DNA from 2 places in the Mesorhizobium sp. ISC15 genome. Region 1 is predicted to be linked to the other one. Evidence: riboswitches for the same ligand, from Rfam matches in the RefSeq annotation. Region 1 holds a riboswitch; the other holds the start of a gene.
What was found. A riboswitch is a leader RNA that binds a small molecule or an ion and turns the genes downstream of it on or off. The one in region 1 is predicted to bind thiamine pyrophosphate.
Positions count from the first base shown of each region.

Region 2: linked by a shared signal. The riboswitch ahead of RPG13_RS29575 (ABC transporter permease) and the one ahead of thiC (phosphomethylpyrimidine synthase ThiC) in region 1 are both predicted to bind thiamine pyrophosphate.

Region 1 covers NZ_JAVSPX010000001.1:136,666-147,755, forward strand. Annotated here, with positions in the region: gene RPG13_RS00695 (hypothetical protein) at 1,699-1,899, shown strand; gene RPG13_RS00700 (hypothetical protein) at 2,090-2,299, shown strand; partial or broken gene RPG13_RS00705 (aspartate 1-decarboxylase) at 2,591-2,848, shown strand; TPP riboswitch at 2,966-3,082, shown strand; gene thiC (phosphomethylpyrimidine synthase ThiC) at 3,186-5,021, shown strand; gene thiO (glycine oxidase ThiO) at 5,018-6,019, shown strand; gene thiS (sulfur carrier protein ThiS) at 5,988-6,185, shown strand; gene RPG13_RS00725 (thiazole synthase) at 6,187-6,960, shown strand; gene RPG13_RS00730 (thiamine phosphate synthase) at 6,957-7,562, shown strand; gene RPG13_RS00735 (hydroxymethylpyrimidine/phosphomethylpyrimidine kinase) at 7,553-8,368, shown strand; partial or broken gene RPG13_RS00740 (IS1595 family transposase) at 9,333-10,273, shown strand; gene RPG13_RS00745 (hypothetical protein) at 10,611-10,889, shown strand; gene RPG13_RS00750 (IS3 family transposase) at 10,939-11,090, opposite strand, start outside.
Region 2 covers NZ_JAVSPX010000001.1:6,113,689-6,124,778, reverse strand. Annotated here, with positions in the region: gene amaB (L-piperidine-6-carboxylate dehydrogenase) at 1-55, shown strand, start outside; partial or broken gene RPG13_RS29605 (hypothetical protein) at 107-976, opposite strand; gene RPG13_RS29600 (AI-2E family transporter) at 1,497-2,612, shown strand; gene RPG13_RS29595 (ABC transporter ATP-binding protein) at 2,582-4,291, opposite strand; gene RPG13_RS29590 (LLM class flavin-dependent oxidoreductase) at 4,468-5,763, opposite strand; gene RPG13_RS29585 (ABC transporter substrate-binding protein) at 5,760-6,773, opposite strand; gene RPG13_RS29580 (ABC transporter ATP-binding protein) at 6,770-7,528, opposite strand; gene RPG13_RS29575 (ABC transporter permease) at 7,525-8,325, opposite strand; TPP riboswitch at 8,446-8,558, opposite strand; gene RPG13_RS29570 (hypothetical protein) at 8,553-8,750, shown strand; gene RPG13_RS29565 (sulfite exporter TauE/SafE family protein) at 8,845-9,621, shown strand; gene RPG13_RS29560 (superoxide dismutase family protein) at 9,770-10,279, shown strand; gene RPG13_RS29555 (hypothetical protein) at 10,480-10,683, shown strand; gene RPG13_RS29550 (CHASE2 domain-containing protein) at 10,844-11,090, opposite strand, start outside.

The sequences.
Region 1 (11,090 bases):
CTATCGATCTGCGTCAGTATGAAATTCCCGAGCTGGAGCTTCGTCCTTTGCGCGTCGGGAAACGCAGCCGCTGGCCTCCCGGCCGAACGAGCAGTCTTCCGACATGTTTGCCGCCGAACAGCGGTGCATTGAGGAAAGTGCCCCACCGGTCGTCTGGCGCCGGCCCAGTTGGCACGACGCTGATCGGCTGGGCGACCCTCTCGATGGGGTCGTGACCTCAGAGAGCCACGTTGAGCATCCGGAGGTGGTCGGTGCCGGAGCGCGTCGGGGCGTCATCCTTCAGAAGCTGATGGAGGAGCTTCTCACGGGCGAGCTCGCGGGAGAGACTGGACGCAAGCGCGTCCCGCGCGCGCGAACTGCTCGATCAACTGATCTCAGACGACGACGATTCTCGGCCAGATTCCAAAGAGAGGCCGCGGCGGCGCTTCGCGGGCTCGCGTTACCACAGATCGCAGAACTGTGATCTCGCCTTGTGCCCGAGATCGCAATCTGAGCTCGCGACGAAGCATATCGCCGGACGGGCCGATGCCTTCGCGATCATCAAAGGACGGGTCGACGCCGCGATCAATTGGAAATCGGACGTGAATCCCACGCCTACGTCCGCGAGGCGCATGTGCAGCAATTGCGCGATTACCTTTCTGCGACGGGCGCCGGACGCGGAGCGAGCGGCGAGGTCACCTGGATCCAACGGCGGACGCATTGGGCGCTCGCGATCAATAGTATCCTCAGGATCGATTGCAGCGCTTCCGAAGTAAGTACCGCCAATTAAAAGTCGGTTGCCTTTTTCCACCGCCGCCTCACACATCGTGTTGGAGCTGAAGAGCTACCTGCAAATCCTCGCAGCGGGCGCGGCCACATCCCTGATTTTACAAATTAACACGTCTTGATTTTTAGAAAATGCCACGTGCGATGATGGCGCCGCCAAAAAACAATGTCACGCGAGATGATCATGCCTGAGGTAAATGGTCCGCCAAAGTTTGGAACGGGTACACCAGGCCGGATAAGGGCTTCGGGTTCCGGACGACGAAACTAATCGACGGATACGCGCTGCGCTTGAGGGAAACTGCATGCGCGTTACGGTTATGACTATCCAGGGATGCCGGACATGATCTTGAATAGTGACATTGCAGGCCAAAGAGCGGCCGAGGAGCTAGCAGAGGGCCTGAAATCGCAGGGCAAGCAGCAATACGAAGACAGGTCGAGGGAACGCGAACGAGATATGTCTCGTTAGGTCGCACGTTGCAGCAAGGGTGCCGTCGGAAGGCAATCCGCCGTGTCCTGAACGAGGTAACCTGCACTTTTCGAGAATTGCCACGGCGGTACCTTATTTTCGGCTGTGAAGCACACGAGACCCGCGACGTGAGACCCAGTTGCTCAATGCCCAGTTGCTCAATGAGCTTTCTTACGAATAAGGGAGAATTTCCGCGGCCGGACTATCTCTGGGTGAGCGTGCATGACTGCCAACGGAAGGTCTTGCACGCACCCTTGCGATCTTGAGCAATGGTCGCCATGACTTTCTTCTTGCAGGCTTTTGAGTGGCCCAGCCTGCGATCACCAGACCCCACCGACTCTAAAGAGCGTGGCAGACGGGATAGTCGAGGTTGCCCGGGCACAACACGCTCAAGGCTTGCGCCGCCCAGAGGACACGCTGAAAAGGCAGCATGGGCGCGCAAGCACGCCATTCACGAGAGATTCGACATGAAGACCATGCAAGAAAAAGACATTCCGGCATTCGTGCAATCAGTTGTGGACGCCGGCTGCAACATTTGCGCGATTGGCAACTTGGGATACGTCTTTGGCGATGCTGATTTGACGCCGGCGCAACGGAGGGCCGTCGAGCACAGCTGCGTAGGATTGCTGAAATCTACGGCTAACGCGATCATCTCATGGACGAGATAGCTGTATATCTGCGGTCGATCGGACGCCATGTCGAGGTTGAGCCGAAGACAGGTGTTTCCTGATGGCCGCGATCGCGTTCCGTAGTCGCCATTTCTATTGGGTAACGAGAAGCCGTCTTCCAACCTCTGAATCAAAAAGGAGGTGACCCCCAAAGGCCGCTCTCGAGACCGCAAGTCTGAGCCGCTGACGCATGGCGATAACCAGACTGTCCGAACTGGGCGGCGATATTCTTCGCGTCGATGCCTTCCTCGACCAGGCCGCGGTAGGCGGCGATCTCATCTACCGCATGCATAGCCAAGCCAGGGAAGTTTTCGGCAGCGGAATTCTCGGTCGCTTCCTCTTTGATGACTGGAGGGCGCGGCCGATCCGGCCGCCGACGACCCCGCAGGGATTGCCATGAGGCGGACCAATACTCGGATAATGGCGGCCGGATATGTAGCGATCGATCGCCGCACCAACATATCAATGCAATAGCTTAGTTGCTTTCAAAGGCGGTCGTACAAACTGCAAGCAAGCTAAACGATTTCGTCAACTCTTCCTCGCAGAGCGAAAACTCCGCGGCCTACCGCGATTTCTCTGCTGGAACAGCGGCACATCCTCAGCGCCAGGACACGGCCGCCGCCGTCGGGTTTTACGAAGCCGGTGATTGCATAAGTTGCCCGCAAGATATCATTGGTATCGGGAACGCCGCCGATGCTGCATCCTGAATCGAGCAGCCGCCGGCACCTGCCAGCCCGACGACCAGATCATTATCTGCAACTCCATCTACCTGGACGAGGTGCAAATCACCTCGCTGAAGCCGCGAATCGTCACCTTCGACCAGGATAACCACACCCGTGACCGCCTGAGCTACTCGGTCGATCTCGACGCACATGGCCGATACAGTTTCTCCATCCTTCACGAAGGGAAAGAGGCTTTGGCCATTCCAGCCCTGGTCTCCGGGGCGTGACTTGTCCCCGATGCATGCGCGAGCTCTCCGCCCGGTTTTGACAGGCCGCCGGTCATCGCCACCGGCCGAAGGCGCCCGAATGCGCTTGACAAGATAGCGTCGGCCCGTTCAACTCCAAGCATTCACCAGGGGAGTCCCGGCAAGGGGCTGAGATACTGCTTGCTTTCGCGGCGCAGTGACCCGTTGAACCTGATCCAGTTCATACTGGCGTAGGGACGGTGCAAGCGCTTTGCGGGAGTTTATGCCCGAGGTCCTGTTTCGGCAGGTCGACAGAAGCGTCTTTTCATCCTTCCGGCACAGAACTGGGTCTCCAATGCATGAGCAAAGGAGCATCAAGATGAATGCCCTCACCCCCGCCGTGTCGACGGGACCACTGCCCGCCTCGCGGAAAATCCACAAGCCCGGCCTCCTCCACCCCCAGATCAGGGTGCCGATGCGCGAAATCTCTGTTCATCCGACTGCCGGCGAGCCACCCGTCACCGTCTACGATCCGTCCGGCCCCTATACAGACCCGACTGTCGAAACCAGCATGGAAAGGGGCCTTGCCCGGCTTCGCCACGAATGGATCACGGCTCGCGGCGATGTCGAGGCCTATGACGGCCGCCATGTCCGGCCGGAAGACAATGGATTCGTCACGGGCGAGCGCCTGACGCCGGAATTCCCCATTCGCAACCGGCCTCTCAGGGCCAAGGCCGGCAAGGCGGTGACTCAGCTTGCCTATGCGCGCGCCGGCATCATTACGCCTGAAATGGAGTCCGTGGCTATCCGCGAGAACCTTGGACGCGAGATCGTGCGCGGCAAGCTTGAGCGCGACGGTGAGAGCTTCGGCGCCGCGATCCCCGACTTCGTCACGCCCGAATTCGTCCGCGACGAAGTGGCGCGCGGGCGGGCGATCATTCCCGCCAACATCAATCATCCAGAGAGCGAACCGATGATCATCGGGCGAAATTTCCTGGTCAAGATCAACGCCAACATCGGTAACTCGGCTGTCACATCGTCAATGGCCGAAGAGGTCGAAAAAATGGTCTGGGCGATCCGCTGGGGCGCCGACACGGTGATGGACCTGTCGACCGGCCGCAATATCCGCAACATCCGCGAATGGATCGTGCGCAATTCGCCGGTGCCGATCGGCACGGTGCCGCTCTACCAGGCTCTCGAAAAGGTCAACGGCATTGCCGAGGACCTGACTTGGGAGGTCTACCGCGACACGCTGATCGAGCAGGCCGAACAGGGTGTCGACTATTTCACCATCCACGCCGGCGTGCGGCTGCACTACATCCCGCTGACCGTAGACCGGGTCACGGGCATCGTCTCGCGCGGCGGATCGATCATGGCCAAATGGTGCCTGCACCATCACCGGGAGAGCTTCCTCTACGAGCATTTCGCGGAAATCTGCGACATCTGCCGCGCCTATGATGTGTCCTTTTCACTCGGCGACGGGCTTCGTCCAGGCTCGATCGCCGACGCCAATGACGCAGCGCAATTCGCCGAATTGGAAACGCTCGGCGAGCTGACGCAGGTCGCCTGGGCGAAGGACTGCCAGGTGATGATCGAAGGCCCGGGCCACGTGCCGATGCACAAGATCAAGGAGAACATGGACAAGCAGCTCGCCGTCTGCGGAGAGGCGCCGTTCTATACGCTTGGACCGCTGACGACCGATATCGCGCCTGGCTATGACCACATCACCTCAGGGATCGGCGCCGCCATGATAGGCTGGTTCGGCACCGCAATGCTTTGCTACGTCACGCCGAAGGAGCATCTCGGCCTTCCCGACCGCAACGACGTCAAGGTAGGCGTCATCACCTACAAGATAGCCGCCCATGCGGCCGATCTGGCGAAGGGGCATCCGGCGGCGAAAATCAGGGACAATGCCCTTTCCCGCGCGCGCTTCGAGTTCCGCTGGGAGGACCAGTTCAACCTGTCGCTCGACCCCGAAACAGCACGCTCCTTCCACGACCAGACCTTGCCCAAGGAAGCGCACAAAGTGGCGCATTTCTGCTCGATGTGCGGGCCGAAATTCTGCTCCATGCGCATCTCCCACGACATCCGTGCCGAGGCCCAGAAAGAGGGCATGGCGGCCATGGCGGCAAAATATCGCGAAGGTGGCGATCTCTACATGCCAGCGGACGAGGCCGGCGTACCGCTCATGCCAGAGGCGCCGGAACCGTCATGAGGGTGCTGGTCAAAGGGGCAGGCGTTGCCGGCCTTGCCGCGGCCTTCGAACTCGCCATCCGAGGCGCGACGGTCACAGTCGCCGAGATCCGGCACGGCATCGGCGGCAATGCATCGTGGTTCGCCGGCGGCATGCTGGCGCCGTGGTGCGAGTGCGAAAGCGCCGAGCAGCCGGTGCTCGATCTCGGACGCGATGCCGCCGACTGGTGGGATGCGGCGACGCCAGGCCAGGTCACACGGGCCGGCACGCTGCTCGTGGCCGCACCGCGCGATGCGGGCGAACTCGACCGGTTCGCCAGCCGCACCTCGGGTCATCGGCGTGTCGATGAGGATGAAATCGTGTTGCTCGAGCCCGACCTCGCCGGCCGCTTCCGCCGCGGACTGCTCTTCCCCGACGAAGCCCATCTCGACCCGCGTCAGGCGATGGCAGCACTTCATGATGGGCTGGCGGCGATGGGCGTCGAGTTCCACTTCGGCGCCGACGCTTCGGCTGGTGCCGGTTTCGATCGCCAGATCGAATGCACGGGAATGGCCGCGGGCGATGGCCGACTGCGCGGCGTTCGCGGCGAGATGCTGATCCTGAATACGCCTGATGTCTCGCTGTCGCGCCCAGTCAGGCTGCTTCATCCGCGCTTTCCGCTCTACGTGGTGCCACGCACCGACCACCGTTTCATGATCGGCGCGACGATGATTGAAAGCCAGTCCGTCGGACCGGTCACGGCGCGATCGATGATGGAGCTGCTGGGTGCCGCCTACGCCCTCCATCCGGCCTTTGGCGAGGCCGAGATCGTTGAAACCGGTGTCGGCGTCCGTCCAGCCTTTCCCGACAACCTGCCGCGCGTAGAAACGAACGGCGAGATCATAGCCATCAACGGGCTCTATCGTCACGGCTTTCTCCTCGCCCCAGCCATGGCGCGCCAGGCTGCCGACCTGGTTTTCAATCAAGACGGAACCAAGGAGCTTGCTCATGAAATTGATGGTCAACGGCGAAGCGCATGAGGTGGCCGCCACCACGCTGGCCGAACTGCTTGCCGCGCTCGACTATGGGGGCGATTGGCTGGCGACCGCCGTCAACAGCGACCTGGTGCACAAAGCCAACCGGGCGGAGTTCCGATTGAGCGACGGTGACCGGATCGAAATCCTCTCGCCGATGCAGGGAGGCTAGCATGTTCGAGCTTTTTGGGGCGACGCTTGCGTCTCGCCTGCTTCTCGGCACGGCTCAATACCCTTCGCCTGCCATCCTTGCCGATGCGGTCAAGGTGTCGAACGCGTCGGTGGTGACCGTCTCCTTGCGGCGTGAGATGGCAGGCGGCAGGGAAGGCGAAAAATTCTGGTCGCTGATCCGCTCGCTTGGCACGAGAGTCCTTCCCAACACGGCAGGCTGCCACTCCGTCAAGGAAGCGGTCACAACCGCGAAAATGGCGCGCGAGGTGTTCGGGACGAGCTGGATCAAGCTCGAAGTGATCGGCAACCACGACACACTGCAGCCTGACGTGTTCGGCCTGGTCGAAGCCGCCCGCATCCTGTCCGAGGACGGCTTTTCGGTATTTCCCTATACCACCGACGATCTTGTCGTCGCCGAGCGGCTGCTGGAAGCGGGCTGCAAGGTCCTGATGCCGTGGTGCGCACCGATCGGTTCCGCCATCGGGCCGATCAACATCATGGCGCTACGCTCGATGCGCAGACATTTCCCCGACGTTCCCATGATCGTGGATGCCGGGCTCGGACGGCCGTCGCACGCGGCGACCGTCATGGAACTCGGCTTTGACGCCGTGCTCCTGAACACGGCGGTCGCCAAGGCGGCCGATCCGGTCGGCATGGCGCGTGCTTTCGGCAAGGCGGTCGAAGCCGGCCGCGAAGCCTTTTGCTCGGGAATGCTCGAACCGCGCGAGGTCGCGATGCCGTCAACGCCGACGATCGGCAGGGCGGTTTTTTCATGAAGCTCGATCCCTTCTATCTGATCGTCGATAGTGCAGCCTGGATCGAGCGGCTGGTGCCGCTCGGCGTCAAGCTGGTGCAGCTTCGCATCAAGACCATGGACGAAACCGGGCTGCGCGCGGAGATCCGCAAGTCGAAGGCCTTGTGTGTCCAATACAAAAGCCAGCTCATCGTCAACGATCATTGGCGCCTGGCAATCGAGGAGGGCTGCGATTTCGTGCATCTCGGCCAGGAGGATCTGCAAACCGCCGACCTCTCGAGGATACGGTCAGCCGGTGTCAGGCTCGGGTTGAGCACGCATGATCATGTCGAGCTGGAAACGGCCATGTTTGCTGAGCCCGACTATGTCGCGCTCGGTCCGATCTATCCCACCGTCTTGAAGAAGATGAAGTGGGCGCCACAAGGGCTAGAGCGGATCAGCGAGTGGAACCGGCGAGTGACGCCGATCCCATTGGTCGCCATCGGCGGCCTCAACCCCGACCGCCTCGACGGCGTCTTTGAGGCCGGAGCCAACAGCGCGGCAGTGGTCACCGACATCACGTTGAGCTCCGACCCCGAAGCGCGCACGCGAGAATGGATCGAAAAGACGGACCGATGGCGATGAGACAAGAACCGCATGTGCTTGTCGTTGGCGGATCAGATTCCAGCGGGGGTGCTGGAATAGCACGCGATATCGAGACGATCTCTGCCATTGGCGTGCGCACCTGTCTGGCCGTCACAGCGCTAACGGTGCAAACGCACGACGCCGTGATCGAAATCCATCATTCGCCACCCAGCCTGGTGGCCAATCAGATGTGCGGCGCGCTGCAGGCCAACGACGTGGCCACGATCAAGATCGGCATGCTGGGGACTGCCAAGATCATTGTTGCCGTTGCCGCAGTGCTGCGCAAATTTCCGCATGTCCCCGCAGTACTCGACCCTGTGCTGGCCTCCACCTCAGGCCGCGCACTTCTGGAAGCAGGCGCTATCGCTGCCATGAAGCGCGATCTGATGCCGCTTTGCTGCATTGTCACGCCCAACCTCCCTGAACTGGCGCTCCTTATTGGTTCCGAACTGGCACCGAATGAGGACGGAGCGCTCCAACAAGGAAAAAGGCTGCTAGCTGCCGGCGCTCAAGCCCTGCTGATCAAGGGTGGGCACGCGTCGGGCCCCCGATCGACCGATATTCTGTTACGCTCCGATCATGAACCCATCCACTTCGACACGCCGCGCCTTGCTATATCGATGCGCGGAACAGGTTGCATGCTGGCCAGCGCGATTGCGGCGCATCTGGCGAAGGCGAAGCCGCTCGAAGATAGCGTGCGCGAAGGCAAGCGGCTTGTGTTCGAGAAGCTTCAGAAATGCCGGCTGAATAACCACAACGTTCTGCGTCCAGCCAAGCAGACCCATTTTCCAGAATTTTTCCCGTAGCGAGACTAGAGAAGGGGCTACTGCTTCTCCATGCCGTCCTTACAACGCTGTGTTCCACACTGCCAATTATACGACTTTCGAGGCACAGACCATGAACATGGGATGAGGGTATTTGACTAAACTCCCCACCTGAAGACTAGCAGGGTCCTTCGAGTGACTGACGACCCCATAGCGCTACCCAGACTACCCTGAAACCGCGGCAACATTGGCTGCGGTTGATCGAATGCCAATCGCAACCGCTCCGATTCGGGGCGACTGTGTTCGCGGGCAGCAAGGATCTGGGCTCTTGTCTGCTTGAACTGCTCTAAGCCGAGGACCAAAGCGCGCTGCAGCCGCTTGCGGTCACCGAGAATGTCTTGGTCAATCTGTGCGATGTCGCGTGGATCGATTGCTCGCGACGGGTCAAACACAAAACGCGCTTCAACCGACCTTCGCCAATTCAACAACTTCTGCGACGTTTTGGGCCCAAACAAGGGGGCTGTTCTCCCGCCCGCATAGAATGCCGACTTGGCGGGGTTCGCGCGCGATACTGGCTTTCGTGGCGGCGAGAATATCTACGTTGCCACCGCCTGCGCTGAGTAGCCACGGCGCAACACTGGCTTCCAGTGGATCGGCAACTGCGTCGAGCGGTGTAGCCACCGCGGCAATTCGACCGGTGAACCGCTGGTGGAGTCCAGCCAGCGCATGGGCGGGCGGTCAGCGAGCCCCCAGATCCGATGGCAAGAAGGGAGGAAAGGCCGGCCGTGCGCACGGCTTTGCGAAGCGGGGCAATATCGACTGCGGCCGACCAAGCAAAGGTCTCAGCGAGTTTTTCCATTTCCGCGGCATAAGGCTTTGCCATCTTGGTTTCCCGGCTCGTCAAGAGCCTCTAGTATTCCATTTTGCCTGCGGATTCGGCGATTATACCGTTGACAAACCAGAACATAGAAGGTACAAACTTCCTACAACCTAGGAACCTTCCGCCATGTCGGTCCTGTCCCGCCCTCACTTCCGCGACGAAGCCGCAGCTTTCGAACACGTCGAGGGTATGCTTTGGCCGCATGGTCCGGTCTGCCATCACTGCGGCTCGATGGGGAAGCATTACAAGCTGGTCGGCGTTCGTTCGAAGCCTTCGAAGAAGAATCCGAACGGTGTAGAGCGTCATGGCCTGTACAAGTGCCGCGACTGCCATGGACAGTTCACTGTCCGCATGGGCACTGTCTTGGAAGATAGCCACCTGCCGCTCACGACATGGCTACAGGCTATCCATCTAATGTGCTCGTCCAAGAAGGGTATTAGCGCTCATCAGCTGCACCGCACTTTGGAAATCGGCTACAAGGCGGCTTGGTTTCTGGCGCACCGCATTCGCGAGGCTATGCGCTCGGATGACTTCACGCCTATGGGCGGCGCTGGCAAGTTCGTTGAGGTTGACGAAACCTACATTGGCCGTCTAGTCGGTGTTCCGAAGCAGACAAGCGGCGCGGCACACAAGAACACGTGCTTACCCTTGTGGAGCGCGGCGGCATCGCCCGCTCGTTCCATATCGACAGCGCTTCAGTTGCCCGCGTCCTGCCGATCGTCAACGCAAATATCCACAAGGAAAGCGTTTTCATGTCGGACGAGGCCCGCGTTTACGACAACATCGGCCCTGAGTTCGCGGCGCATGGCAAGATCAATCACGGTCGCGAGGAATACGTTCGCGGCGTGATCCATACCAATACCGTGGAAGGCTACTATTCGATCTTCAAGCGCCGCATGAAGGGCGTTTACCAGCATTGCGCCGAACACCATCTGCACCGCTATTTGGCCGAGTTCGATTTCCGTTATTCGAACCGTTCGGCCATGGGCATCGAGGATAATGTTCGCTCGCTCATTGCCTTGAAGGGTGCCAAAGGCAAGCGCCTCACGTATCGACAAGCTTATTGACGCCAAGAAGGATCACTACCGCAAACCGGTGCAGTTGAAGCTCCCTCTTTGGAAGGGAGAACCGTTTCGGAAACGGAATAAACGTTAATTCTTAAGGAAGATTCGCTTATATTAGGGTGACCTTGCGGGTCCGAAGTTTCACCAGTTTGGTGTGCCAGCCTCGTCTGGACGGCTAACCGCCTAGGCCCGCAGGCCTACCTTTGAGCTCCCAAATTACGAAGTGTTTGGATGGTCGTGGCGAACTGCGAAGCAGATCACTAACGGGGCATTCCAGCTTGAATCTCTGCGCTACAATGTCCTTCGGCGAGCCTGCTGTGTAACCCTTGCGCTTGTTCCAATGAGCGCCAAGGCAGCCAATCAACAGGTCGGCGAGCTGCATCGGCAGGCTGCGCTTTACCTCCAAGTTTTTGACCACCACATAGGGAACGAAAACGCGCCCGAACTTCAACGCAAAGGCCTTGTTGTTCAGCATCTCGCGAAGGTTCGCGATTGGATAGGGCGAGTCGCGGTTACCATGAAAGCACCGAACTTTGGTGCAGCCGGAGTACCGTTTATGGACAGCGAAAAGGCTCTGGAAATGCGTGTTTCGGTAATTCCCGGACACGCTTTTCGCTAAATCCCGGACAGTGATTTCAGTAATTCGCGGACAGCGATGAAGTGCACCCCTATTGTGAGACAGAGAAATTGCGAGACAATTCCCTGCTCGTGAGTTCAAGTGCGGCATTTTCCGACGGTGTCGACAAGGTCTTTTCGTATTCCTCCGGGGTGAGATAGTCGAGTGCTGAATGCAGCCTTTGCCGATTGTAAACATCTTCAA
Region 2 (11,090 bases), 6.0 Mb from region 1:
GAACTATTCCAAGGCGCTGCCGCTGGCCCAAGGCGTATCCTTCGACATCGACTGAGAACTCCGATCGTGGCGGTCGCAATGGCCGCCACGATCGCCATGTTGCTCTCTATTCCGGGGTTCCTGGATTGTGAAAGCAATTCTGGAAGGCCGCATCGATGATCGCGAGCTTCACGGCCTGTGCGGTCATGTATTCCTGATAGAAATGGTTCGACACCCACATGACCGAATGGCCCCGCTGACCCAGCCAGCCGATGCTGCCGAGGTTTTCGGCGTCGCGCAATTTGCGTGAAAGATGGGTGCGGGAAAGCTTGAGCCAGTTTGCGAAGTCTCCGATCGAGACAATGCCGGTCGGAATTCGGTCGAGGCCGGCATGGTCGGGATCGACGCCGGACATCAGCCAATCCATGACGACGCCGCCATTGTTAAGTCAGGTGAACAGGGAAAGGTTCTGTTTCGGCTCGCGCACGGCGTGGGACGAAAGCAGGCCATCCGCCACCAGCGGCTGCAATCTGGCAAGCGCGTCCGGTCTCGCGGCGAATGTGGTCAGTCGACTTCCGCCGTCGAGACTGTCCAGCGTTCTCAGATGGGCAAAGACCCATCCGGCGAGCGTTTCCAGAGTGGTCGCAGCCGGCTGCAGGGGGCGGACCCTTCTGTCTCTATTCGTCGACAGATCACGAATGAAATTGTAGTGCAGCATCTCCTTTATGAAAGCGTCGGCGGTGTTGCGGCTGGCCACCGAACAGCGGTGTATCATGTCGATGAAACGTGTGGTCGTCAGTCCGGTGCGATCGTCATGTGGTTGCCGTCTGAAGTGCAAGGCAAGACCGATGTGAGCCATCAGCCAGCGCTGCTGCGTAGCGAACACGGAAGCGAGCCGCGGGTTGGCTTCGTAGGTCTGGAGCAGCATCTGCGACTGAGCCCGAACAGACCGATGAAATGCCGGACGGCAGGCAATATCTTCCAAGTTTAGCGCCATCCTCGCCGAGCCCAATCAAGCCTTCCAATGGCGAACACCGATCACGGCTTCAGCCTTCACGGCTATGTCCAGAGGCTGGCGGATAACTGCCATATAGCGCAAAAAGTTGCCAACCGTTATGGCTGTCACGCTAAAACTGATACGCGGGCCGTGAGCACTTTTAATCGGCGCTGGTGGCTCTATGCAGCGGCTGACGTGGCCCACAGTATGTCGTTGAAACGTCACCTGTGCCGACCCATATACCGATTGCGTCGGATGTTTTCCTCCCATTGCGTCCGGCGCGTTCCCCTCTGGAGGTTTTAAACCTTCATGCTTGGCCGGACTTTTACAGTCCGGCCTTTTTTCTATTGGTCCTGTGAAGCCAGCGCGCACGGGCGCCCAATCAGCATAATGAGCTCGAAGAGCGAGAAAATGGCCGGGCCATTTTCGTCACACTCGACAGCGACGTAGGTGCGGCAACGGAAGCTGCCATTTTGTCAGGAAATCCACTAGGCTCGGCTGGTTTGCGAGACGGCGAGAGATGCCCGACCTGAAACAAATGCCCGATATGAAACAGATGAGATTGCTCGGCATCGTATCTGCGACGGCGATCGGTCTGTATGTCTGCTATCTCTTGGCGTTGCCTTTTTTGCCCGCATTGACCTGGGCGCTGGTGTTGGCAATCATCCTGTATCCGGCTCATCGGCGGGTCGGGGAAAGGCTCAGGAATCAAAACCTGGCTGCACTGGTATCGGTGAGCGTCGCGGCGGTTGCCGTCGGCCTGCCGCTCATCTTCGTTGCACAGCAGCTTGTTCGCGAGGCGGTAAACGGCGCTACCTACCTAGAGGAGGTCATCCGGGGTTGGAACGCAGATGCCTTCATGTCGGACTATCCCAGGCTTTCGGCCATTGCCCAGTGGATTGAGAATCAACTCGATCCGGCCGGCACGGTCGCCGCATTTGTGCAATGGCTGACGGGACAAAGCACATCGCTGTTGCGCGGCTCGATCAATCAGGCCGTGATGTTCGTGCTGACATTCTATCTGCTGTTCTATTTTCTGCGGGACCGCGAACCCGCTCTGCGCGGGATCGAGGGTCTCTCGCCCCTGCGCGCGCCGGAGACGGCATACATGCTGTCCCGCCTTGCCGAGACGGTACATGCGATCCTGATAGGCACAGTGCTTATCGCCGCTGTGCAGGGAACGCTGGGCGGCCTGATGTTCTGGTGGCTCGGCCTGCCCACGCCGGTCTTCTGGGGCCTGGTAATGGGACTTCTCGCCATCGTGCCAGTGCTCGGCGCATTCGTGATCTGGGTGCCGGCAGCGATCTATCTCGCGCTGGAAGGAGCATGGGCGAGCGCGGCGTTACTGACCATCTGGGGTGGCGTCATCGTCGCCGGCATCGACAATCTGCTCTATCCGATGCTTGTCGGGAGCCGGCTGCGGCTCCACACGGTGGTGACCTTTATCGGCGCGGTCGGTGGCATTGTCCTCTTTGGAGCATCCGGGCTCGTCCTCGGCCCTGCGGTGATCGCGGTCACCATCAGCCTCATTGACATCCTCAAGAAACGATTGAACGACCAACCCGAGGCGGAACCGGGGCCAAGGCGCGACACAAAGCCATCACGTCAGTCCGGAGCCGCGCCCAGCCGTGAGTAGGCACCGCCACGCGCGACCAGTTCATCATGCGGACCTTGTTCGACGATGCCCGTTTCGGCGACCACCACGATGCGATCGGCATTGCGGATCGTCGCCAGCCGATGCGCGATCACCAGTGTCGTTCGGCCCTGCGCAAGCTCTGCCAGCGACTGCTGGATCTCCCGCTCGGTCTGCGTGTCGAGTGCCGACGTCGCCTCGTCCAGGATGAGGATTGTCGGGTTTTTCAGGAACATACGCGCGATCGCCAGGCGCTGCTTCTGACCGCCCGACAGTTTTACGCCACGCTCGCCAATGATCGTATCGAGGCCTTCCGGCAGGGAAGCGATGAGTTCGTGGAGGCGCGCGCGGCGCGCGGCCTCGACGATCTCGCTTTCGACCGCGTCCAGCCGGCCATAGGCGATGTTCTCGCGGATCGTGCCGCCAAACAGGAACACGTCCTGCTGCACGATGCCGATCTGGCCGCGCAACGAGGCCAGCGTCATGTCGCGGATATCCAAACCGTCGATTGTGATGGCGCCGCTGTCGACCTCGTAAAAACGCGGCAGTAGTGAGCACAGGGTCGTCTTGCCGGCGCCTGACGGCCCGACGAAGGCGATGGTCTGTCCTGCTGTTATGTCAAGATCGATGTTCTTCAAAACCGGCCGTTCGCCGCTATAGCCGAAGGTGACATCCCGGTAGCTGATGTCACCTTTGAGCGTCGGTGCATCAACTGCGCCAGGCCGATCCGCAATGTCAGGCTCAGTATCGAGGAGAGCCGCATAGCGGCGAAATCCGGCGATGCCTTTCGGATAGGTTTCGATCACCGAATTGATCTTGTCGATCGGCCGGAAGAACACATTGACCAGGAGCAGGAAGCCAACGAAGCCGCCACTGGAAAGTTCGCCACGCAGCACGAGGTAGCTTCCGGCGATCATTACCACCAGTTGGATCAACCGCATGCTCATGTAGCTCAGCGACGTGCTGGCGGCCATGATGCGATAAGCATCGAGCTTGGTCTTGCGGTAGCTGGCGTTGTCGCGCGCGAAAAGATTGCGTTCGTGGTCCTCATTGGCGAACGCCTGCACCACCCGCATGCCGCCGACATTCTCCTCGATGCGAACATTGAAATCGCCGACCCGCCCGTAAAGCGCCTGCCAGTTGCGCGTCATGCGCGCGCCATAGCGGCTTGTCACCCAGGCGACCAGCGGCACAATTGCCGCTGTGATCAATGCAAGCTGCGGATTGACCAGGAACATCAGTGCGAAGGCGCCGAGGAAGGTCATGATCGCGATGAACAGGTCTTCGGGACCATGATGGGCGACCTCGCCGATTTCCTCCAGGTCCTTGGTGACGCGGGCGATGAGGTGGCCGGTCTTGTGGTTGTCATAGAAGCGGAACGAGAGCTTCTGCAGGTGATCGAAGCTCTTCCGACGCATCTCGGTCTCGATGTTGATGCCGAGCATATGACCCCAGTAAACCACGACCGCCATCAGTCCGGTGTTCAGCACATAGATGGCAAGCAGGCCGGCCGACGCAGCAAGGATCAGCAGCAATTGCTGCGTCGGCAGCAGGTCGTCCACGAACACCTTGACTGCCATCGGGAACCCAAGTTCCAGCATGCCAGACAGAACCGCACAGCAGAAATCCAGGATGAACAGACCCTTCCAGGGGCGGTAGTAGGAGAAAAATCTACGAAGCATTGGGACGCTTTTTCTGTTCGAAGGTCTGGATTGCCAGGAGCATGCCTGTGCGAGGGTGTCAATTCCGGCATGCTCGAAAGGGCGGGACGGTGATGACCTGTCCGCGCAGCAAAGCAGCGCCTGGCGGCTTACGGCGCTCTGATCGGACGAACGGGATTGGATCTGGACTCTGGACCCTAAAGCGTCGGAAGACCGTATCGCTGGCGAAGAGTGCGCCCGGCGCCGAAAACATCCGAACGCTCCAGCAAAGGCATTACCTCGTCGACGAAGCTTTGCAGGTCGGCGGGCATGACGGGCGCCATGACATTGAAGCCGTCGGCCGCTCGGCCCGCGAACCATTGCTGCATCGTGTCGGCGATGTCGCGGCCATTTCCGACGGCGAGCAGATGACCGCGGCCAGCTGCGAGGCGCATGAGCAACTGGCCTAGTGTCAGCCTGTCCCGCCTTGCGATTCCGACCAGCACGCCGACCCGGCTCTGGCTGGACTGGTTCGGCCGTGCGCTCGACAGGGGCGGTAGCGGCGCGTCGAGCTCGGCATCGGCTAGATCCTCGCCGAGGAATTCGCCGAGCTTGGCAAGGACATGGCCGGTCACGGTAAAGCCATTCAGCGCGGCCAGCCGCTCTTCGGCTGCTTGCCTGGTATGAGCGACGATCGGAACGATTCCCGGAAAGACCAGGACCGTGTCTGGATCGCGCCCGACGGCGGCCGCTCGTGATTTGATGTCGCGATAGAAGTCCTGCGCTTCCGTCAGCGTCGCCTGGACGGTGAACACGATGTCGGCGTAACGGGCGGCGAAGGCGCGGCCAGCTTCCGACGAGCCGGCCTGCGCCAGGAGCGGCCGACCTTGGGGCGATCGCGGCACGTTGAGCGGGCCCGCGGTGCGCACGAACGGACCGGCGTGATCGACGGGCCGGACCTTGTCAGGATCGAAGTATCGCCCGGCGGCCTTGTCCGGCGTCCGCGCATCGGGAGCCCAACTTTGCCAGAGCGCTATGGCTGCGTCGACCACGTCGGCTGCGCGGGCATAGCGCTCGTCATGCTCCGGCATGGCGTCCAGTCCGAAGTTACGGGCCTCGAGCACGTTGGACGAGGTGACGATGTTCCAGCCCGCACGGCCTTTGCTGATGTGGTCGAGAGAGGCGAAGCGCCGGGCGAGGTGGAAAGGGTGATCGAAGCTGGTCGATGCAGTCCCGATCAGTCCGATCCTGCTGGTGACGGCAGCGATCGCCGATAGGATCAGCAGCGGATCCATCGCGTCGGAAAGATGCCGATCGGCACCACCCTGCAAGGCCAGCACATCGCCGAGGAACAGAGCGTCGAAATCGGCAGCCTCCGCGCGCCGGGCGATATCGACCCAGTAGGCCAGGCTGGTCGAGGCAAGCGGGTCGCTTTCGGGCATGCGCCAACCGGCCTCGTGACTGCCGAGGCCGAAGATCACGGCATTGAGATGCATGCGCCGCGGCGGGCTCATTTTTGGTCGGCCAGATAGGCGTTGCTGTAATAGGCCGCGAAATCGGGTCGTTCGCTGACCGGGTTTCCATCGCCGTCGCGCAGGATTTCGGCCTTGAACAGGTAGTCGCCGATAGCCTCCATCTTTGCGGGATCGATCGTGCCGATCGCCCCGGCGGGGCTTTGTAGATAGTGGCCGTCGACCAGCGCCTTCAGTGATGCCTCGATCAACGGACGGTTGGTCAGCACGTCGCTGTTTGCTCCGATCAGCATGTCAGCCGCTTCTTTCGGATGTTCGACGGCGAACGCGTAGCCGCGCCTAGTCGCGGCGATGAACGCGGTTGCCGTGTCCTTGTTTTTCTCGAGGTAGGCGCGGCTCGAGCCAATGAAATTGGTGTGTTGGTCGGGCACGCCGAAATCCGCGTAGCGGAAGGCGCGCTGGGCCTTGCCGTCAAGCTCCGCTTTGATCCCCTCCCAAGTGTAGACTTCGAGCGTAAAATCGACTGCGCCATTGGCCAAGGCCTCATAGGCAGAGGTGCCCAGCGTCACCGTTTCGAATTTGCCCTCGCCTCCGTCATGACGGATGATGGTGCCGATCAGCGCATTCTCCCAGGCGCTGCCGAAACCACCATAGGTCAGGCCGTCCAGGTCCCTGGGGGATTGTATATCGGCGCGGTCCGCATTGAAGGCCAGCCTGCCGGTTTCCGTCTGCATGATGGCGTAGGTGGCGACGAGGTCGGCGCCGGCCGTGCGTTGGGTGAACAATCCTATGGATCCCAGTATACCGAAATCGGCCACGCGGTTGGCGATCAGCGTACCGGCCGCAGTGTCGACGTAGGGCAGGATCTGCACGTCGAGCCCGGCCTCAGCGTAGAAGCCTTTCGCCCGGGCGACATAGAGTCCGACATGGTTTGTGTTCGGCGTCCAGTCGAGAGCGACGGTGACAGTCTGCTGGGCGAAGACGGGCGTGACGGGTCCGAGCCCGGCGATTAATGCGACAGCGATGAAGAGGCGTCTGGAAAGCATGGTCATGTCCTTTGGGCGAGCTGTGGATCGAGAAGGGTATCGAGGATGTCGGCTTCGATGGCGGTGGCTTCCGCCGAGGCAAGACCTTTGCGCGGGTGCGGAAGAGGTATGGCGATTTCGCGCAGCACGCGGGCAGGGCGGCCGCTCAACACATAAATGCGATCGGACAGGAAGACCGCCTCGCGGACATCGTGGGTGATCAGCACGACGGTCCAGCGGTGCCGGTCCCACATCGTCTGAAGCCAGCGCTGCATGCCGGTGCGCGTGAGGGCGTCGAGTGCGCCGAACGGTTCGTCGAGCAACAGCATGGCGCGGTCCTGCACGACGGTGCGCAGCAGCGCAGCGCGCTGGCGCATTCCGCCCGAGAGCTGTGCGGGATACTTATGCTCGAAGCCGGCAAGGCCGAATTCCCCGAAGAGCGGTGCTACTTTGCTGCGGGCCGCCTTGCGGGACATGCCCTGCACTTCAAGACCGAGCGCGGTGTTGTCGATAACCGTGCGCCAAGGCATCAGGGCATCGCGCTGCGGCATGAAGGCAAACGGTCGTCGCGCTTCGGCCAGTGGCCGGCCGTCGAAGTCGACATCGCCGCCGTAGTCATCGAGATCGCCCGTCAGCAACCTGAAGATCGTGGATTTGCCGGCTCCGGAGGGGCCGAGGATTGAAACGAATTCGCCCGGCTCGACGTGCAGGGTGATGCCGGCAAGCACGTCGATATCGCCAAGACTCTTGCTGACTTGGCGCAGTTCCAGCCGCCTGCTCATGGTTTTCGTGCGGCATCGAGCCGCTCCCATGGCATGGCGGCGCGCTGGATCAGCACCGTGGCGGCAAACAGGGCCAGCGTGAGCAAGGCGCTGACCAGCACCGCCGCGAGCACGAGATCGGGCCGGAAATTGTTCTTGGCGTTGAGCATGTAGATGCCGAGCCCTTTGGCCGCGCCGGCATATTCCGCGAAGATGGCGCCGACCACGGCATAGGTGATCGAGATGCGCAGCCCGGCGAAGAAATAGGGCAGCGAGGAGGGCAGGCGGGCCAGCAGGAAAATGCGCATGCGGGAAGCGCCCATCGAACTCAGAAGCGCCGAGATGTCCCGATCCGTCGATTCATAACCCTGCACCAGCGCGACCAGCATGGGAAAGAAGGTCACGAGCGCGACCAGCATGATCTTCGGCGTCAGCCCGAAGCCGAACCAAAGAACGACCAGGGGGGCGATCGCCACCAGCGGCAGGGTCTGGCTGATGACGAACACCGGGAACAGGGCGAGGCGCAGCGGCTTGAAGAAGTCGATCAGCACCGAAAGGATGAAGGCAACGGCCAGCGAGCACGCGAAACCCGCCAATGTGGCGCTGATCGTCGGCACGGTGTTGTCGAACAGCGCCTGGCGCTGCAGGATGGCCTGGAAGAGGACTCGTGACGGCGCGGGCAACGTCGTGGGCGAGATGCCCGAGATGCGCGCATAGAGCTCCCAAACCAAAACCAGCGTGCCGACCGACAACAAGGCCGGTCCGACCTTGGCGAACAAGGCTGCGATTCGCGGCGCGGCGGAGAAAGGCTGGGACATGCGAGACCTCTGGCGCGAAAGATCAGCGCGGGGTCGGGCCGTTGGCCGAGACCTTGAGGTTATGGCCATCGAGCGGGCCGACGAAATCGCCGGACATCGGAAAAAGAAAGATCTGTGCGCCAGAAAACATCGCCCGCCTCGCTCCGCTGGTATTATCCAGATCAGCTCTAGGGTTTACGGGCTTGCAGCCCATCTCTCAGCCCCGACGATACGGAGCACCCCTGTGGATGGCGGCAATTAAACAGATAAAGGGTGGAGCTGCAAGCCTGCGTCCGGCCAGTGAAACCTCACGTCAGAGGAGGTTGCGGTTCCAGCAGGGACATTTGAGCAAAACAGAAACCGGCATCCTGTCGGGATTGGGAAAGGCGTCGGTCGAGCGGATCGTTTTCCGTTCGTCGTCACCATTATCGATGCCACGCGTTTGATGAATTGTGGAAGCGTGTAGATATAATTGCATACGTTGTAGGCAGCGGGTTTCTCTATCGCCAATTGTGACCCCGCGCCTTATCGGAGAGTCAAATGCAAGAATTCATTCTTTTTGCGATTGTGGGGTTTGTAGCCCAAGCTGTGGACGGGGCTCTCGGCATGGCCTACGGCGTGGTTTCCTCGACTACACTATTGGGGTTTGGCGTGTCTCCTGCTCACGCTTCGGCGTCAGTTCACGCAGCTGAACTGTTTACCACCGCGGCCTCAGGTTCGGCTCACCTCTATCACCGCAACATTGACTGGAAGCTTTTCTGGCGGCTGATGCCATTTGGCGTGCTCGGCGGCGTTCTCGGCGCTTTTGTTCTCACCTCGTTCGAGGGAGCCATCATGAAACCATATGTGACCACATACCTTGCGCTTGTCGGAGCTTGGCTCCTGTTCCGTTCATTCCGGCGGATCCCAAGCAATCCGGTCCCTGCAGGCGTGGTACCTCCCCTTGGGCTTGGTGGCGGATTTCTCGATGCCGCAGGGGGCGGCGGATGGGGACCCATCGTAACGACGGGCCTTCTCGGTTTTGGCGGCACGCCCCGCTACGTTATTGGTACGGTCAATGCCAGCGAGTTCCTCATCACGTTGTCGGTGTCTCTGACCTTCTTGTTTGCGTTACTAACGGGCCATTGGGAGGAGGCAGGAGAGCTAACGGAAAATCTACTCTCCGTTGCCGGCTTGATCGTTGGCGGCGTAGTCGCAGCGCCGATGGCCGGATTGGTAGTGAAAACAATCGCAGAAAAGACGCTTCTCAGACTCGTTGGCGTTGTCATCATGCTGCTGGCAGGTTGGCAAACCGCGGAACTCTTCGAATTGGTGTAAACCAACGTCGTGAAATTTCACTTATACACGGAGACTATCGAGTTCTACGCATCACCCGCTTCTCTGGCGGCCGTGCCGGAGACATTCCCAAATGGAACGAAGAGGCCCCGTTGTTGTTTGGGGTCCTTGTACAACCGGAGGCCAACTGATGAAAAATTTGCTTGCAACAACAGGATTGGCGCTGGCGGTCGCGATGCCTGCAGCGGCTCAGGACACCGCGACCGCGAAAGCCGAATTCGTCAACATGGCTGGCGAGAAGAACGGAACGGCCACGCTGACCGAGACAGCGCAGGGTGTGCTGATAGCGTTGGACGTAACAGGACTGCCGGCGGGTGAATGGGTCGCGTTCCATGTTCATGAAACCGGAAAGTGCGACCATCAGACCGGCCATGACTCGGCCGGTGGGCACTTCAATCCGACGAGTGCCCAACATGGATATCTCACTGGAAAAGGCCCGCACGCGGGCGACATGCCAAATCAGCGAGTCGGCGCCGACGGCGTTTTGCGTGCCCAGGCTTTCAACAGCATGGTCAAACTGGACGGTGGAGAAACGGCAATACGAGGCAAGGCATTGATGATCCACGGCGGACAGGATGACTACAAAAGCCAGCCTGCCGGTGATGCCGGAAATCGTCAGGCCTGCGCCGTGATCGAATGAGAAACCCAGCGATGAGTAGAGATCCGTCCGACGTATGATCTGAACGGCTCTTCAGCCTCAGCGGCGAGGTAGTGGTCCATGGTCGGAGCCTGTGGCATGACGACAAGCCAGACGATAAGCTCGTGCGCCTGCCGAGGAATTGACGACAGCCGAAGGCCGAAGTTCGGTCCTTGGTTTTTTGCGACTGCCGGATGATTGCCATGAACGATACTTCTCCTATGGGCTTGTCCTCCACGGGTCTTGCCCAGTCAGCCATTTCCGCCCGCGGCCTGGTCAAAACGTTCGGCAAACTGCGCGCCGTCGATGGTGTCGATCTGGATGTGCCGCGCGGCATGATTTTCGCCATCCTGGGCCCGAACGGCGCCGATCAATCGCACCGGTTTTCGTGGCACCGGGTAAGATAATCGCGGCTCTGAACATCGCTGCCCCGGAAAACCGGGTGCCGGAAGAACGCATTAGCGAACTGGGCGACATGGTAGCCCAGGCGGCCCATCGGATTTCCGCCGCCCTTGGCTTTCGCTCGCCGGCTGCCAATGAGGTAGCGAGTTGAGCCGGTGCCAAACATCATACGACTTCCTCGGCAGATCGCGACGAGGGGTATATCTCCGGAACGGTGAAAATCGACACCTCGCCCTTGAAGCCTTGCAGTTCAAACACACCCGCCTGCACAACCGGCATTGATGCTCCCTGCGCAAATCCGGGACCAAGCACCAGAGGGATCCTCAGCTTTTTGGTCGTTGACTCGAGCCGTGCCGCGCGGTTCACCGGCGAGCCGATCGCGGTGTAGTCGAAGCGCCGTTCGGAGCCGAAA